Linked DNA regions of Sphaerotilus montanus. The main gene of each other region encodes a partner of the protein of the gene in region 2 in a complex. Links are inferred from orthologs where the notes say so. Each region holds a gene or a part of one and is shown on either strand. Other genes may lie near its edges. The genes, in order: cheY and BDD16_RS15010.

Region 1 (3,001 bases), 660 kb from region 2 along the record:
GGTCGCCTACGCGGACGGGGACACGACGTTCAACGAGTCCTACGCGACGGCCGTCGAGCGCATCGGCAGCCGGCAGTGGCTGGCGCAGGGCGGCCGTGAGGCGCTGATCGCATCGACCGAGGCGCTGGACCGCCGCCGTGCCGAATTCCGCGCGATGACGATGCGCGCCCGCGACCGGCTGGAGGCGCTCTACCGCAGCGATGTTCCGGACGAGGACAAGCGCCGCGGGAAGGCGCTCCTGATGGTCGAGCTGCGCGCGGAGTACGCACGCTGGCGGGACGAATCGTGGGGTGGGGACCGGGCCTACGACGCCTGGTTCGACAGCGTCAACAACGCGCGGCTGGGGGTGCTGGCGGCCTACAACGCGCAGGTGCCGGCCTTTGAGCGCCTGTTCGAGCAGCAGGGACGCGACTGGCCGCGTTTCCACGCCGAGGTGCGCCGGCTGGCCGCGCTGCCCAAGGCAGAACGCGACGCAGCCTTGGCCTCACTTCAGTGATTCGATGAGGTCGATGTAGTTCTGGCGGGCGGTGTCGGCGGAGGTGCCGGTCAGTGCGGACCAGGCGTCGAACTTGGCGCGGGCGACGAAGTCCGTCATGCCGGGGCGTTCGCCGCTGGCGTCGCCTTCGGAGGCCTGCTTGTACAGCGCGTAGATCTGGAGCAGCGTCCTGTTGTCAGGACGTTCGGGCAGTTGCTTCGAGTCGGCAACGGCCTGGGTGAAGGCGGCTTGGAGATCGGACATGGCCTGGTGACTGCGGCAGTGGTGATCTGAGGCAGTGTACGCAGGCCGCTGCCTCAGAACCCCATGCGCGCCAGCAGATCATCGACCTCGTTCTGGTCCGAGACAACATCCGTGCGGGCCTCGGGATTCACCACGGGTCCGTGGAGATCATCCTCGTTGACCATGGCGGCCGACGGTTTGTATTCCGGAGCGATCTGCAGCAGCAACTGGACCAGATTCTGTTCCAGATCGGCCGTGAGCCGAACGACCTTGCTCACGATCTGGCCCGTCAGATCGTGGAAGTCCTGGGCCACCATGATGTTGGTCAGGTGGTCGTCGATGCGCTGGGCGCAGCCCTGCACCTGGGCAATCCCTGCATGCATTTGCGCTTCCGTTGCCGGATCGGCCTGGGCCGACAGCCTGGTCTGTATCTCCCGGGCTGCGTCGCTGATGCATTGCTGCTCCAGCTTGGCGGCATCGACCGAGTTCAGCACCTTTTCTGCTGCCTCGGAGGTTTTTCTCGCGATGTAGTTCAGCCGACTGCGTGCATCGGGCAGTGCCTGCGTGGCGGCCTGCAGATCGCCCATCAGACCCATCTGCGCGACGGAGTCGTGCAGTTTTCGCGTGATTTCACCGATCTGCCGGATCACCTCGGGCGAGGCATAGTGATTTTGCTGGTCAGTCATGGTGGTCTCCACGGGTTAAGCCGTCACGGGCATCTTCTGGACGATCTTGGTGACTTTTTCTTCCAGCGTGGCTTTGGTGAACGGCTTGACGATGTAGCCAGCCGCACCGGTCTGGGCAGCCCGGACAATGTCTTCCTTGCGCGCTTCGGCCGTGACCATCAGCACGGGGATGTGGCACAACGCTGGATCCTGCTTGATCTGGTTGAGCAGTTCGAAGCCATCCATGTTCGGCATGTTGATGTCGCTCACCACGAAGTCGATGCGGCTGTTGCGCAGGACCTGGAGTGCGTTGACACCATCCTCGGCCTCCTCGATGTGCAGGCAGCCCATTTCCTTGAGCAGCCCGCGCACGATGCGGCGCATGGTGGAGAAGTCGTCGACGACGAGAAAGCGGAGATCGGGGCAGGCGGGCATTACGAATCCTTCAGCGTGAATGGGCCGTAGACAGGGTTATCGGCCAGTGGCCGGCGGACTTGAGACTGGGTCATCGGCGGGAATGGCGTTGACGGACGTGGCGTCCCCGCTGTCGAAGAAGCGTTCCTCGGCCTCGCGCGTCATCACGATGATGCTGATGCGGCGGTTGACCGGATTCCTGGGGTCACGCTTGTCGAAGGGCACGCTGGCGGAGAGCCCCTGGACCCGCAGCACGCGGTCGTCCTTGAGCCCCCCGGCGATCAGCTCCCGCCGCGAGGCGTTGGCGCGGTCGCTCGACAGCTCCCAGTTGCTGTAGCCGCCCGTGCCGCCGGAGAAGGGCAGGGCGTCGGTGTGGCCTTCGAGGGTGAGCTTGTTGGGCACTTCGGTGAGCACGCTGCCGATGGCGCGCAGGATGTCGCGCATGTAGGGCTTCACCTGGTCGAGGCCGCTGTCGAACATGGGCCGGTTCTGCTCGTCGACGATCTGGATGCGCAGGCCGTCGCGGGTCATGTCCAGCCGGATCTGGGACTTGAAGGCGGCGAGCTGCGGCGAGGCGGAGACGACTTCCTTGACGCGCTCGCGCAGGCCTTCGAGGCGCTGTTTCTCGGCCTGCGCCTGGTTGGCCTTGAGGGCCTGGAGCTGGTAGGTCTTGCGCTCGGCCTCGATGTCGCCGCGCTTGACCTGGCCGCCCGAGCGGTTGATGTCCTGGCCGCCGCCCTTGATGACGGACGAGGAGTCGCCGGAGCCGGAGCCGCCGCCCATCAGCGCCACCTTCAGCGGCGACTGGAAGTAGTCCTGCAGGCCCTTCTTGTCGCCGTCGGTCGTGGAGCCGAGCAGCCACATCAGCAGGAAGAAGGCCATCATCGCCGTCACGAAGTCGGCGTAGGCGATCTTCCAGGCGCCGCCATGTGCTCCATGGCCGCCCTTCTTGATCTTCTTGATGATGATGGGCTGCAGTTTCTTGGCGTCACCGGCCATGGGAGTCTCCTGTGATCACTTCTTCTTGACGTGCTGTTCCAGCTCGATGAAGGTGGGCCGCTCGGTCGAATACAGCACCTTGCGGCCGAACTCGATGGCGATCTGCGGCGCGTAGCCCTGCATCGAGGCCAGCAGCACGGTCTTGACGCACTGCAGTTCCTTGCTGTCCTCGTCGTTCTTCTGCTCCATCAGGCCCGCCAGCGGC
Region 2 (3,243 bases):
GCATCAGCAGCCTGCGCAAGGTGGACTGGGGCTCGATGCGGGTGAACTTCTTCGTGATGTTTTCGCGCAGCGCCATGCCGGACCTGCCCGCGACCTACATCGCCGCCCTGCGGGCACCCGCCACACCGGGCTTCGACGCCGCGCTGGCGCACGACTACCCGAACATCACCAACGTGGACGTCTCGGCCCAGATCGGTCAGGTGCAGCGGGTGCTGGACCAGGTGATCCAGGCGGTGGAGTTCCTGTTCGGCTTCACGCTGTGCGCAGGCCTGCTGGTGCTGTTCGCCGCGGTGAGCGCCACCCGGGAAGCACGGGCCCGCGAGTTCGCGCTGCTGCGGGCGATGGGCGCCAGCAGCGCGCTGCTGCGGCAGGTGCAGCGGGCGGAATTGCTGGGCGTGGGAGCACTGGCCGGGGCACTGGCCTCGGCTGCAGCGCTCGCCGTGGGCTGGGCGCTGGCGCGGGAGGTGTTCGGTTTCCAGTGGAACCCGCCACTGTGGGTGCCGCTGTTCGGCTCGGCCGCGGGTGCCCTGCTGGCGCAGGGTGCAGGCTGGTGGAGCCTGCGCGAAGTGCTGCGCCGCCCGGTGAGCGAGACGCTGCGGCAGGCCACCAGCTGAGGATGGCGGCCTGCCGTCTGCCGGCTCAACGCCGGCTGACCAGCGAGCCCACGTCCAGGATCAGCGCCACCTTGCCATTGCCCAGGATGGTGGCACCCGATACATCGGGAATGCGCCGGAAGTGGGTCTCCAGGTTCTTCACCACCACCTGCTGCTGCCCCACCAGCTCGTCGACCAGCAGCGCCGCACGCATGCCCTCCGACTCGACGATGACCATGATGCCGGGCGCCGCCTGGCCTTCGGTCGCTGGCGAGCCGAGCAGTTCGGCCAGATCGACCACCGGCAGGTAGTCCTCGCGCACCTTGGCGACGCGGCTGCCCGCTCCCAGGGAGCGGATCGTGTCGGGACCGACCAGGTCGCTCTCGACCACCGACCCCATCGGGAGGATGTAGACCTCGTCGCGCACGGCCACGCTCATGCCGTCCATGATGGCCAGCGTCAGCGGCAGGCGCACCTTGACGCTCATGCCGCAGCCCGGCGCCGAGTCGATATCGACGCGGCCGCCCAGTCCGGTGATGTTCTTCTTCACCACATCCATGCCGACGCCGCGGCCGGACACGTCGGTGACGACCTCCGCGGTCGAGAAGCCCGGCTCGAAGATCAGGTTCCAGACCTGGGTGTCGGTCAGCGAATCCGGCGCCGACAAGCCCCGCTCGCGCGCCTTGGACAGCAGCTTCTCGCGCGACAGCCCCTTGCCATCGTCGCGCACCTCGATCACGACCGAGCCGCCCTGGTGCCAGGCCGACAGCGTGATGGTGCCGTGCGCCGTCTTGCCGCTCTGGGTGCGGACCTGGGGCAGCTCGATGCCGTGGTCGCAGGAGTTGCGCACCAGGTGGGTCAGCGGGTCGGTGATCTTCTCGACCAGGCCCTTGTCCAGCTCGGTCGCCTCGCCGATGGTGACGAGCTCGACCTGCTTGCCCAGCTTGCCCGACAGGTCGCGCAGCATGCGCGGGAAGCGGCTGAAGACGGCCGACATCGGAATCATGCGGATCGACATCACGGCGTCCTGCAGATCCCGCGAATTGCGCTCCACCAGACTGATCGACGACAGCAGCGCCTGGTGCGCCACCGGATCGAGTGCACGGCTGCTCTGGATCAGCATGGCCTGCGTGATCACCAGTTCGCCCACCAGATTGATGAGCTGATCGACCTTGTCGACCGACACGCGCAAGGTCGTCGCGTCCACCGATGCCCCGGCACCGCCACCCGACCGAGGCGCAGCCGCCCCAGGAGCCGGGGTCGGGGCTGCGCTGGCCACCGCGGCGGTCACCGGCGACACGGCGGCAGCGGCCACGGCCGCATTGACCTCCTCCTGCGTCGGCGCACCCGGGTTGCCTTCGTGGAACCCGTAGCCCAGTCCCAGCCCGCTCAGATGCACCAGTCTGCGCTCGACATGGAAACTGAACAGATCCAGCAGCTCCGAGTCGGTACAGGTCGTTGTCACGCTGAAACGGCGCATGCCATCCACCGGCTCACCGAAATCGAGCGGACGCATTTCGCCGAGACCCGGGATCTCGTCGAACAGTTCATGCAGGTGGTTCGCGGCGTTGGCCTGCTCCAGCGGTCCGATGCGCACCTCCAGCTCGCGCTGGCCCGGACCCAGCAGTTTCCTGGCGGCCGCTGGAGCCTCGACCGGAGCCGAGCCCCCCGCCGCAGCCACCGCCACCGCGCCCGCCGGCTGGCTCGACAGGCGCGCGAGTTGCCGGATGTCGGCGACCAGGGTCTCGGTGGCGGGCGTTTCGGGCGTCAGTCCCTGACGGAACGAGAGCTGCCCCCAGAGCGCATCCCCGCCGCGCAGCAGGACATCGACCATCGGTGGCGTCGGCGAGAGTTCGTGGCGGCGCAGCCGGTCCAGCAGCGTCTCCATCTCGTGCGCCAGCTCGGCCACTTCCGTGAAACCGAAGGTCGCCGCCCCCCCCTTGATGGAGTGGGCGACACGGAAGATCGCATTGAGCGTCTCGTCATCGACGGCCGCGGGGTCCAGCGCGAGCAGCAGCTGCTCCATGCGCTGGAGATTTTCAGCCGCCTCCTCGAAGAAGGTCTGGTGAAACTGTTGCAGATCGAGACCTGTCTCGCTGGAGCGGGAGGAGTCTCGTTGGTCGTGGGTGGAATCGGTCATGGGGTGCGCCTGGAGAGGAAGGCCGTATTCAGCGGATGACCATTCGAAGGACTTCGAGCAGCTTGATCGCGTCGAACGGCTTGACCAGCCAGCCGGTCGCACCGGCATCCCGTCCGGCCTGCTTCATCTCGTCACTGGACTCGGTGGTCAGGATGAGAATGGGCGTGTCTTGGTACTGCGATGTTTCGCGCAGTTTGCGGGTCAGCGAGATCCCGTCCAGCTTGGGCATGTTCTGGTCCGTCAGGATCAGGTCGAACGCCTGGCGACCCGCCTTGTCCCAGGCGTCGGTCCCGTCAACCGCCTCCACCACCTGGTAACCGGCGCTCTTGAGGGTGAAGGAAACCATCTGCCGCATGGAGGCGGAGTCGTCGACAGCGAGGATCAAAGGCATGAATCACTACTCCGGCAGAGACAAGACGCGCCCCAATGCCAGGGTATGCGTCAACTGCCTCAATTTTTCTCACTACCAGCCTGCTTCGGTGCCGGGATCACGCCTCAAAATCCAGCCCA

The links.
Region 1: the proteins of BDD16_RS15010 (region 2) and cheY are in contact, whole or in part, in a solved structure (PDB 1A0O), measured with the Escherichia coli proteins. The link is inferred for Sphaerotilus montanus from one-to-one orthologs.

The regions. Positions count from the first base shown.
Region 1 is NZ_JACCFH010000001.1:2,613,462-2,616,462, forward strand. What follows is about bases 120-2,802. They hold cheY (chemotaxis response regulator CheY), read right to left. Parts: upstream 1,819-2,802; coding sequence 1,420-1,818; downstream 120-1,419. Other genes in these bases: BDD16_RS11835 (aminopeptidase), read left to right, coding at 120-496; BDD16_RS11840 (acyl-CoA-binding protein), read right to left, coding at 485-739; BDD16_RS11845 (protein phosphatase CheZ), read right to left, coding at 793-1,404; motB (flagellar motor protein MotB), read right to left, coding at 1,855-2,796. Also shown: more of BDD16_RS11835, read left to right, coding at 1-119; flagellar motor stator protein MotA, read right to left, coding at 2,812-3,001. UniProt on the Escherichia coli protein: Involved in the transmission of sensory signals from the chemoreceptors to the flagellar motors.
Region 2 is NZ_JACCFH010000001.1:3,276,457-3,279,699, reverse strand. What follows is about bases 187-3,111. They hold BDD16_RS15010 (chemotaxis protein CheW), read right to left. Parts: upstream 2,734-3,111; coding sequence 640-2,733; downstream 187-639. Other genes in these bases: BDD16_RS15005 (response regulator), read right to left, coding at 2,762-3,111; BDD16_RS15015 (ABC transporter permease), read left to right, coding at 187-614. Also shown: more of BDD16_RS15015, read left to right, coding at 1-186; more of BDD16_RS15005, read right to left, coding at 3,112-3,124. UniProt on the Escherichia coli protein: Involved in the transmission of sensory signals from the chemoreceptors to the flagellar motors. CheA is autophosphorylated; it can transfer its phosphate group to either CheB or CheY.